DNA from 3 places in the Rhizobium sp. AB2/73 genome. Region 3 is predicted to be linked to each of the others. Evidence: riboswitches for the same ligand, from Rfam matches in the RefSeq annotation. Region 3 holds a riboswitch; each other region holds the start of a gene.
What was found. Region 3 has a riboswitch for thiamine pyrophosphate ahead of thiM (hydroxyethylthiazole kinase). Riboswitches for the same ligand answer to the same signal wherever they lie in the genome.
Positions count from the first base shown of each region.

Region 1: linked by a shared signal. The riboswitch ahead of thiC (phosphomethylpyrimidine synthase ThiC) and the one ahead of thiM (hydroxyethylthiazole kinase) in region 3 are both predicted to bind thiamine pyrophosphate.
Region 2: linked by a shared signal. The riboswitch ahead of thiB (thiamine ABC transporter substrate binding subunit) and the one ahead of thiM (hydroxyethylthiazole kinase) in region 3 are both predicted to bind thiamine pyrophosphate.

Region 1 covers NZ_CP067072.1:529,454-532,728, reverse strand. The annotation lists gene I8E17_RS22145 (porin) at 1-307, opposite strand, end outside; gene I8E17_RS22140 (hypothetical protein) at 725-1,021, shown strand; TPP riboswitch at 1,130-1,261, shown strand; gene thiC (phosphomethylpyrimidine synthase ThiC) at 1,354-3,180, shown strand; gene thiO (glycine oxidase ThiO) at 3,182-3,275, shown strand, end outside.
Region 2 covers NZ_CP067071.1:3,249,438-3,252,712, reverse strand. The annotation lists gene thiP (thiamine/thiamine pyrophosphate ABC transporter permease ThiP) at 1-850, opposite strand, end outside; gene thiB (thiamine ABC transporter substrate binding subunit) at 861-1,889, opposite strand; TPP riboswitch at 1,940-2,056, opposite strand; gene I8E17_RS15955 (MDR family MFS transporter) at 2,127-3,275, opposite strand, start outside.
Region 3 covers NZ_CP067072.1:714,165-717,439, reverse strand. The annotation lists gene yghU (glutathione-dependent disulfide-bond oxidoreductase) at 1-705, opposite strand, end outside; gene I8E17_RS22965 (DUF1127 domain-containing protein) at 1,258-1,404, opposite strand; TPP riboswitch at 1,633-1,729, shown strand; gene thiM (hydroxyethylthiazole kinase) at 1,781-2,584, shown strand; gene thiE (thiamine phosphate synthase) at 2,581-3,216, shown strand; gene thiD (bifunctional hydroxymethylpyrimidine kinase/phosphomethylpyrimidine kinase) at 3,213-3,275, shown strand, end outside.

The DNA of each region.
Region 1 (3,275 bases), 180 kb from region 3:
TCAGCGGGCCGTACTCGGTGTCGGTCGCAGTGTCGACGCTCAGCTCGGCGCGGGTATGCCAGAGAGTGCCGTTCTTGCTGTTCGGGTTATAGGCATCGTACCATTCGCCTTCGGTACGGACACGGCCGCCGATCTTGAGGCAGGTTTCCGTGCCCGGAATGAAGAAGTAGCCAGCACCGTATGCGTCGCAGATGCGAACGTATTCCAGCGGCTCCGGCTCAGCGGCGACGATCGCGTCTGCTGCGTGGGCACCGGATACTGCTGCCAGAGCAGCAGCGGAGCCGAGAAGAAGGCTCTTGATGTTCATTTTAAACTCCTGGTTGTATTATGCATTTCTACTTTACCGCGAGCGCAGAACTGGAACACTGCCCTGGGGATCGGTTTGGTCTAAACACGACCGGGCAGCCCGGCAAATACGCACCTGATGTTGGCTTGAGTCCCCTCGAACCTTCATGATTACCCCCGCGGTAAAAGGTTTTGAAATGCCTCTACCGATCCGGCCGATTGCTCGACCGTAAGACAACTTATGTCCTGCATTGGATTTACAAACAGCCCGTATGTTTGTCAATTATATGAAGGGCGCCGGGGCGTTAGTCTTGGCCTCTGTTGCTTAAATGCAACTCGCGACCGCAGGCCAGGGCGGTACCCGGCAGGGATCACAAGGATATCCCTGTTCACAAGAACGCCTGCCAGTCAGGGCCGTCACCGCATTTAGGGCAGCGCGATGTCGGTGGTCGATGACGACCATGCAACCCAATCTGGTCATGATATGGCCATATATGGCCATCGCGAATTCCACGGCACAATGACCGGTCGGCTTGAGCAAAAGATCATGCAATCCATTTTTTCGCTGATGCAGACGGAAGCGCAGGCGGGCGTACGGCTGACGCTGGCTCCGCTCGGCAATGACGCGCTGATTTATCTGGCTCGATACCGCGAGCAAGCTGTCCCATACCGGCCCCCATCGCTTCGTCGGCAATACGACACCACGTTACTAAGGCGCGGCAAGTCCGCACGATGATCTGCGCGATAAAATTGCAATTCGACGGGGGCGGCAATGGTCAATCTCCCGAAAATGCGACCGTCGCTGACGGGGTTGACAGAGGACGAGAGTAAGGCATAGCCTTTTGACATTCACCAGGGGGGTCCCGGCAAGGGGCTGAGATACTGCTGGACAATGAGGCTTTGCCTCCTGTGGCGCAGTGACCCGTTGAACCTGATCCAGTTCATACTGGCGTAGGGACGGTGCAAGCGCTCGATGGCTTCGGATTCCCGCCTGGATTCCATGCCGGCGTCTTTTCATCATTCCGGCTGATTGACTGGGTCTCCAACTGCAACTTGGAGCCTCACACCATGAACATTGCCGCAAAGAACCTCACTCCGACCGTCACCACCGGCCCGCTGCCGGCCTCTCGGAAAATCCATATCACCGGGGAGATCCATGCCGATATCCGCGTGCCGATGCGCGAAATCAGCGTCCATCCGACATCGGGCGAGCCGCCAGTTATCGTCTACGATTCGTCCGGCCCCTATACTGTCGAAGGCGCAGATATCCGCATCGAAGAGGGCCTTCCGCAGTTGCGCCGCGACTGGGTGCTCGCCCGCGGCGATGTCGAGGCTTATGAGGGCCGCCATGTGCGTCCCGAAGACAACGGTTTCGTCACCGGCGAACGGCTAACACCGGAATTTCCGGCCAAGCGCCAGCCGCTGCGCGCCCTGAATGGCAAGGCCGTCACCCAGCTTGCCTATGCGCGCGCCGGCATCATCACCCCGGAAATGGAATTCATCGCCATCCGCGAGAACCTCGGCCGCAAGGCCAAGGCCGAAGCGCTGATCCGTGACGGCGAGAGCTTCGGCGCGCATATTCCCGATCACGTCACGCCTGAATTCGTTCGCCGGGAAGTTGCGAGCGGCCGAGCGATCATTCCGGCCAACATCAATCATCCCGAAAGCGAGCCGATGATCATCGGCCGGAATTTCCTGGTGAAGATCAACGCCAATATCGGCAATTCCGCAGTCACCTCCTCCATGGCGGAGGAAGTCGAGAAGATGGTCTGGGCCGCGCGCTGGGGTGCCGATACCGTCATGGATCTTTCAACCGGCCGCAACATTCACAATATCCGTGAATGGATCATCCGCAATTCGCCGCTGCCGATCGGCACGGTGCCGCTCTATCAGGCGCTGGAAAAGGTCGGCGGCATAGCGGAGGAACTGACCTGGGAGATCTATCGCGACACGCTGATCGAGCAGGCCGAACAGGGCGTCGACTATTTCACCATCCATGCTGGCGTGCGGCTGCACTACATCCCACTGACCGTCAACCGCGTCACCGGCATTGTCTCCCGCGGCGGCTCGATCATGGCCAAGTGGTGTCTCCATCACCACAAGGAGAGCTTCCTCTACGAGCATTTCGAGGAAATCTGCGACATCTGCCGCGCCTATGACGTCTCCTTCTCGCTCGGCGATGGCCTGCGGCCCGGTTCGATCGCCGATGCCAACGATGCCGCGCAGTTTGCCGAGCTCGAAACGCTCGGCGAACTGACGAAGATCGCCTGGGCAAAAGACTGCCAGGTGATGATCGAAGGTCCCGGCCATGTGCCGATGCACAAGATCAAGGAGAACATGGACAAGCAGCTCGCCGTCTGCGGCGAGGCGCCCTTCTACACGCTTGGGCCGCTGACGACGGATATCGCACCGGGCTACGATCACATCACCTCGGGGATCGGCGCTGCGATGATCGGCTGGTTCGGCACGGCGATGCTCTGCTACGTCACCCCGAAGGAGCATCTCGGCCTGCCCGACCGCAACGACGTCAAGACCGGCGTCATCACCTACAAGATCGCGGCCCATGCGGCCGACCTCGCCAAGGGTCATCCGGCCGCTCAGGTCCGCGACGATGCATTGTCGCGTGCAAGATTCGAGTTCCGCTGGGAGGACCAGTTCAACCTCTCGCTCGATCCGGATACCGCCCGCAGCTTCCACGACGAAACCTTGCCGAAGGAGGCTCACAAGGTCGCGCATTTCTGCTCGATGTGCGGCCCGAAATTCTGCTCGATGCGGATTTCGCACGACATCCGCGCGGAGGCACAGAAGGAAGGGCTGGAAGCGATGGCGGCGAAATATCGGGAGGGCGGCGATCTCTATATGCCGGTCGAAGCCCCTGCTCAGCCGGCCGAGTGAGATGCGCATCCTCATCAAAGGGGCCGGCGTTGCCGGCCTCACAGTCGCTCACGAGCTGATCCGGCGCGGAGCAGAGGTCACGATCTCGGATCCAA
Region 2 (3,275 bases), on a different replicon from region 3:
CCTGCCCATCGATGCGCCGCAGGGCGCGGCCGCTGGTGAGGCCATGATCGTCAGGTGCACGAAACAATGTCATGGCGCCGAGGATGACGAGAGTGACGACGATTTGCAGAAGCGACAACATGACGGCGCGGCCGGGATCGAAATCGAAGCGCAGCGCCTGATAGATCGCCACCTCCAGCGTCGTCGCGGCCGGGCCGCCGCCGAGGATCAGGACCAGCGTGAAGCTGGTGGCGCAGAGCATGAAGATCAGCCCTGCGATGCCGGGAATGAGGCCACGCAGGATTGGCCATTCGATGAAGCGGAAGACCGAGGCGGGCCGCATGCCGAGCCCGCCGGCCACAAGCCAATATTCCGCCGGCACGCGCTCCAGCCCGGCAAGCATCAGCCGGCAGGCGAGTGGCATATTGAAGAAGACATGGGCAAGCAGGATGCCGGCAAGGCCGTAAATGCTGACCGGCTGTGAGAGGCCGAGTGCCGATAGCGCCTGATTGATGAGTCCCTGCCGGCCCCAAATGCCGAGCAGGCCGAGCGCGCCGATCAGCACGGGCAGGCCCATCGGCACGGCCATCAGCCGGATGAGCCAAAGCCGGCCGGGAAAGCTCGGCTGGCGCGCCAATGCGCGCGCGACCGGAATGGCGAGCATAACGGAGAGCAGCGTCGAAAGCACCGCCTGCAGCAAGGTGAAACGCAGAACGCGCAGCAAGTAGGGGTCTGCCAGGGGATTGGTGCCGCCGGATTCGATGCCGGCGGCAAGCAGGACGAGCACGGCGATCCCGACGAAGAACACGATGCCGACGAGGCTGACTGCCCCACCGGAAATGGCGCGTTTTCGCTCTGGTGCCGTGAGTATCGTCAAAGCATCAGTCGCCGCTGGTGGCGGCCAGCCATTCGTCGATCCAGGCCTTGCGGTTCTTGTCGACATCGGCGGGGCTCATCAGGAAAGTCTTCGACGGCACCACGAGCTTGTTGAAGGCGTCCGGCAGCGGCTCCGAAGTGGCTGAAACCGGCATCATCCAATTGCTTGTCGGGATGATGTCCTGGAAGCCTGTGGAGATCATGAACTTCAGGAAGTCCCGAGCCAGGTCCTTATTCGGTGAAGACTTGATGAGGCCGGCAACCTCGATCTGGACGTAATGCCCTTCGGAGAAGGCGGCGGCCTGGTAGCGATCCGTCTTGTCCTCGATCATGTGATAGGCCGGCGACGTCGTATAGGAGAGCACCATCGGCGCTTCGCCCTTTGTGAAGAGATCATAGGCCTCCGACCAGCCGGGGGTGACAGTCAGAATGCGGCCCTTGAGCTTTGTCCAAGCATCGGCGGCCTTGTCGCCGTAGATCGACTTGACCCAGAGCAGCAGGCCGAGACCCGGCGTTGAGGTGCGCGGATCCTCGATGACGATCTTCTGACTGGGATCGCCCTCGACGAGATCCTTCATGCTCTTGGGGGGATTCTTGACCGTCTGGCTGTCATAGATCACGGCGAAATGGCCGTAGTCGTAAGGCACGAAAACATTGTCCTTGAAACCGCCGGGAACCTTGAGGGCCGAGGTGTCGACGCCGCTGGCATCGAAGAGGCCGGTATCCTTCGCTTCATCGATGAGATTGGTGTCGAGGCCGAGAACGACATCGGCCTTGGTGCCCGTCCCTTCCAGCTTCAGACGCGAGAGAAGCGCCACGCCATCGGTGACGGCGACGTAATTGACCGTGCAGCCGCAGGTCTTCTCGAAAGCGGCCTTGACCCTGGCGCCCGGACCCCAGTCGGCGGTGAAGCTTTCATAGGTGTAGATGGTCAGGGTCTTGTCGGCTGCTTCGGCCGTCTGAGCAGCAAAAAACGACGTTCCGGCGGCAAAGGCCAGGCCTGCGAAGAATGACAATAGCGAACGGTGTTGCATGACAGCGCCTCCTTTTTGGTTTCGTCTTGAAGGGGAAAAGGGCGCTATGATTTCGTCACGCGTCTAATCCCTCCGCCGGTGTTAGCCGGATCAGGTTCCGCGGGTTGGCCGGTGAAAGCCTCTCAGCCGAAATGTCCGAAGGACATAAGGCACCCCGTTAGAGCATGGGCAGATTTAGCCTTGTGACGAAGGGATGACAAGGGAAATGATGCCCTTGACGATTGCAGCACGAACGGTTTACTCGGCAGCCTCCGCGACCGCCGGGTTTTCGAATTTCTTTGTCGCCCCCGGAAGCTGCACGTTCTTCAGCGTCAGCGCGGTCAAAAGGCCGAGGAGGCAGATGCCGGCGGCGGTCACGAACAGCGGGCTGAAGGCGCTCGCATAGGCATTGGCGACCGCCTCGCGGGTTGCTTCCGGCAAAGCCGCCATCATCTTCGGTGTCAGCTGCTCGATATCGGATACGCCTGATATGGAGATACCGACATTGCCGAGTTTGGCGGCGATGATGGCGCCGTAGATGGAGATGGCGATGGAGGCGCCGCCCATGCGCGATAGCGTGACGGCACCCGTTGCCGCACCGACGTCACGGGACGCGGCTGCATTCTGCACGCCGATAACGGGCACCTGCTGCGCAAGGCCGATGCCGATGCCGTGCAGCAGCATCAGGCCGCCGATGACCACGATGGGCGTACCGGCAGGCAGGAAGGCCAGCGAACCGAATGCGATGGCGCTGCAGGCGGCACTTGCGACGGCGAAGGGCTTGTAGCGCCCTCTCGCGGCAATCAGCCGGCCGGCCGATAGCGAACCGCAGACGATGCCGCCGGTCAGGAGAATGAACAGCAGCCCGGCCATGGAGGGCGAAAGGCCCGTCGTCGTCTGCAGGAAGAGCGCGAAATAATTGACCATGCCGATGGCAACGGCGCCGCTGGTGATCGAGATGATCAGCAGAAGGCCGAATGTCGGGTTGCGGAACAGCGTCATCGGCACGATGGGCTCCGGTGCGCGGCGCTCGATAAAGACCCAGGCGGTGGCGCAGATCACGCCGAAGGCGATGATTCCGAGGCATTGCGGCGACAGCAGCGATCCGAAAAGCTCGGTACCGTCGGCGGCAAGCACGATGCTGGTCGTCGTCAGCGCAAGAACGATTGCGCCGGCATAGTCGATCTTCGGGCGCCGGGCCGGTTTGCGATAGGGAAGCATGGTGGCAAGGCCGGCCAGAACGATAAAGCCGATCGGCACGTTGACGAGGAAGATCGAACGCCAGCCGAAGAGATCGCTCATCGTGCCGCCGAGAACGGGGCCGATGGCGCCGGAAGCCATGAGCACGAGGCTCGAATAGCTCTGGTAGCGGGCGCGTTCCCGCGGCTCGAAGAGGTCGGCGTTGAC
Region 3 (3,275 bases):
CTGCACCTGCAGGAACTCGGCTGCGCCATATTGCCAGCCTTTGACCAAGCCGCCGTACCACGGCCAAATGGCGATATCGGCGATCGTATAGTCGCTGCCGGCGATATATTCGCTTTCGGCCAGCCGACGATCGAGCACGTCGAGCTGACGCTTCACCTCCATGGCAAAGCGGTCGATCGCATATTCGATCTTCGTCGGCGCATAGGCGTAGAAATGACCAAAGCCGCCGCCGAGATAGGGGGCGCTTCCCATCTGCCAGAACAGCCAGGAAAGGCATTCGGCACGCGCCGGCTGCTCGCTCGGCAGGAAGGCGCCGAATTTCTCGGCGAGATACACCAGGATCGAGCCCGATTCGAAAACGCGGACCGGCTTCGGGCCGCTGCGGTCGAGCAGGGCGGGGATCTTCGAGTTCGGATTGACATCGACGAAACCGCTGCCGAACTGATCGCCCTCGCCGATCTTGATCAGCCAGGCATCATATTCCGCGCCGCTGTGACCAAGTGCCAGCAGCTCTTCGAGCATGATCGTGACCTTGACGCCATTCGGCGTTCCAAGCGAATAGAGCTGAAGGGGATGACGTCCCACCGGCAGTTCTTTCTCGTGAGTCGGGCCGGCAATCGGGCGATTGATATTGGCGAACTGGCCGCCATTGGCCTTGTTCCAGGTCCAGATTTTCGGCGGCGTATATTCGGCAGAGCCGGTCATGGGCATCCTCCTTTTCGGGAATCGAATTTGGGCGATCTTCGATGTAGCGCGCTACATAAGTCGCACATAGGGGCCGCTCTTCATTTTTGCGAGAGGAGAATGCGCACTGTTTAATGCGGAAGCGCTCCTGCCACCTGCGGCAAGCTTCTCGACCGAGTTAGATCATTGCCAATCTTCTGGAGGTCCATGAAACGAAAAAGCCTGCCGCGGGAGGAGGAGCGGCAGGCTTTTTACAAGAACCGAACAGCGGATGGGAGGAGGAGTTCCGCTATTCTTGCAGGCGTCCCTGGGAGGAGGATAAGGACGTCTGCCAAGCGAAGGGATGCGGGAGGAGATGCATCGCTTCGATGAGAAGAACATAGCAGTCTTTTGCTCAGTTCATAGGCATTTCTTTGCAAGGCAGTTATGCGCCATGCGAAAAGCAGAGAGCTAAATTGATGCAATCTTCAGCAAGCGCGGCGAAATGAAACGGTCATGTCCATAAAGCAAAAGCGCCTGCTCAAGGGAACAGGCGCTGGCATAATTCAGCTTTATAAGGAGCCGGTGCGGCCGTTAGCGAGCGATCGCTGCGCGGGCAACATTGCGGATTTCGCCGCGATCGATACCCAGGTCATGCAGTTCGCGCGTGGACATACGGCCCAGTTCGGCGACCGTCTGACGATACTTGCGCCAGTTATTGAAAGAGCGTGCTACGTTCATGATGATCCCCTTTCCTTGGGCTTTCGAAGCTGAGCGGCCGTGCTTGGCGCTCCCGTCGCTTCGATGAGAAATATATAGTCGAAGCCCACAGGTTTTTGCAGAGCTAAGGGATCACTCCACCTATGCATCGATTGCATGGGTCGCCGAGAAAGCCAGCGATCTCACTCGCCAGCATGGCTTTTGTGATTTGCTGGTGACAGCGCCGTCATTGTCTGCGAAAAGAAGAGAGATGAGAGACAGGGGCGTCCGCCATTCGGCGGGCTGAGAAGCACCCTTCGAACCTGAACCAGATCATGCTGGCGGAGGGAGTCGCTCGGGACCTCGTAAAGCACCAGCACGTCGTCCCTGTGCGTCTCGCCCGCCTGAAAGGGGCGATATGCAAGACCAGACAACTGCAGGCAATCTGCTTCGCACCATGCGGGCTAACCCTCCGCTGGTGCAATGCATCACCAATTTCGTCGCCATGAATATCGCGGCCAATGTGATGCTTGCCGCCGGGGCATCGCCGGCAATGGTACATGCCGAAGAGGAGGCCGGCGAGTTTGCCGCGATCTCCGGCGCGCTGACGATCAATATCGGCACGCTCTCGTCCGGCTGGCTTGCGGGCATGCTGAAGGCAGCGCAGGCGGCAAGCGAGGCGGGCAAGCCCTGGGTCCTCGACCCCGTCGCTCATTATGCGACTGCGTTTCGTCGCAAGGCGGTAGCCCAATTGCTGGAGCTGCGGCCCGCGATCGTTCGCGGCAATGCGTCCGAGATCATCGCGCTTGCCGGCGGCACGAGCCGCGGCCAGGGCGTCGATAGCCGCGACACCGTCGAGCAGGCGGAAGATTCCGCCCGGCAATTGGCGGGAAAGCATGGCTGCGTCGTTGCAGTTACCGGCGTTACGGATTTCGTGACCGACGGGCGGAGGGCAAAGCGCATCGCCGGCGGGTCGTCATTCATGCCGCAGGTGACGGCCCTCGGCTGCTCGTTGACCTGCCTTATCGGCGCCTTTGCTGCAGCAACGCCGGATGATCCATTCGATGCGACCGTTGCGGCGCTCGCGGTCTTTGCCGCCGCCGGCGAACAGGCCGGAACGGCTGCAGACGGGCCAGGCTCCTTTTCCTGGCGTTTCCTTGACGCCCTCGCCGGCCTTAGCCCGGAAGTGCTGGATCGCAATGCAGGGATATCGGCGGCATGAAAGACTTCGATCTCTCGCTCTATCTCGTCCTCGACCCGGTGCTGTGTGCCAACCTCGGTATGATTGAAACCACCCGCGCAGCCATTGCCGGCGGCGCCACCATCGTACAGCTGCGCGACAAGCATGCACCGACAGCCGCCATGATTGAGACGGGCCGCGCCCTCAAGCAAATCCTGCACGGAACAAATGTCCGGCTGATCGTCAACGACAATGTCGAGGCTGCCATCGCCATCGGCGCCGATGGCCTCCACATCGGACAGGAAGATATGAATGCCGCCGAAGCACGCCGGCTGATCGGGCCAGACATGATCCTCGGCCTCTCGGTGGAAACGGAAGCTCTCGCTTCCTCCATAGATCGCGGCATCGTCGACTATGCCGGGATCGGCCCGGTCTTTGCCACGCCCACCAAGCCCGATCACAAGCAGCCGATCGGCTTCGACGGGCTTGCTCGCGTCGTCAGGCTATGCCTCGTTCCGTCAGTCGCGATCGGCGGCCTCAAGGCAGAGCATGCCGCGAGCGTTTACTCAGCCGGTGCCGATGGTCTCGCGGTCGTCTCAGCCATATGCGGCCAACCGGACCCGCAAGCCGCGACAACTGTCATCGCGAACGCCATCAAGGAGGCTCGCCAATGATCCGCAATGTCTTATCCATCGCCGGCTCCGATCCCTCCGGCGGCGCTGGCATTCAAGCC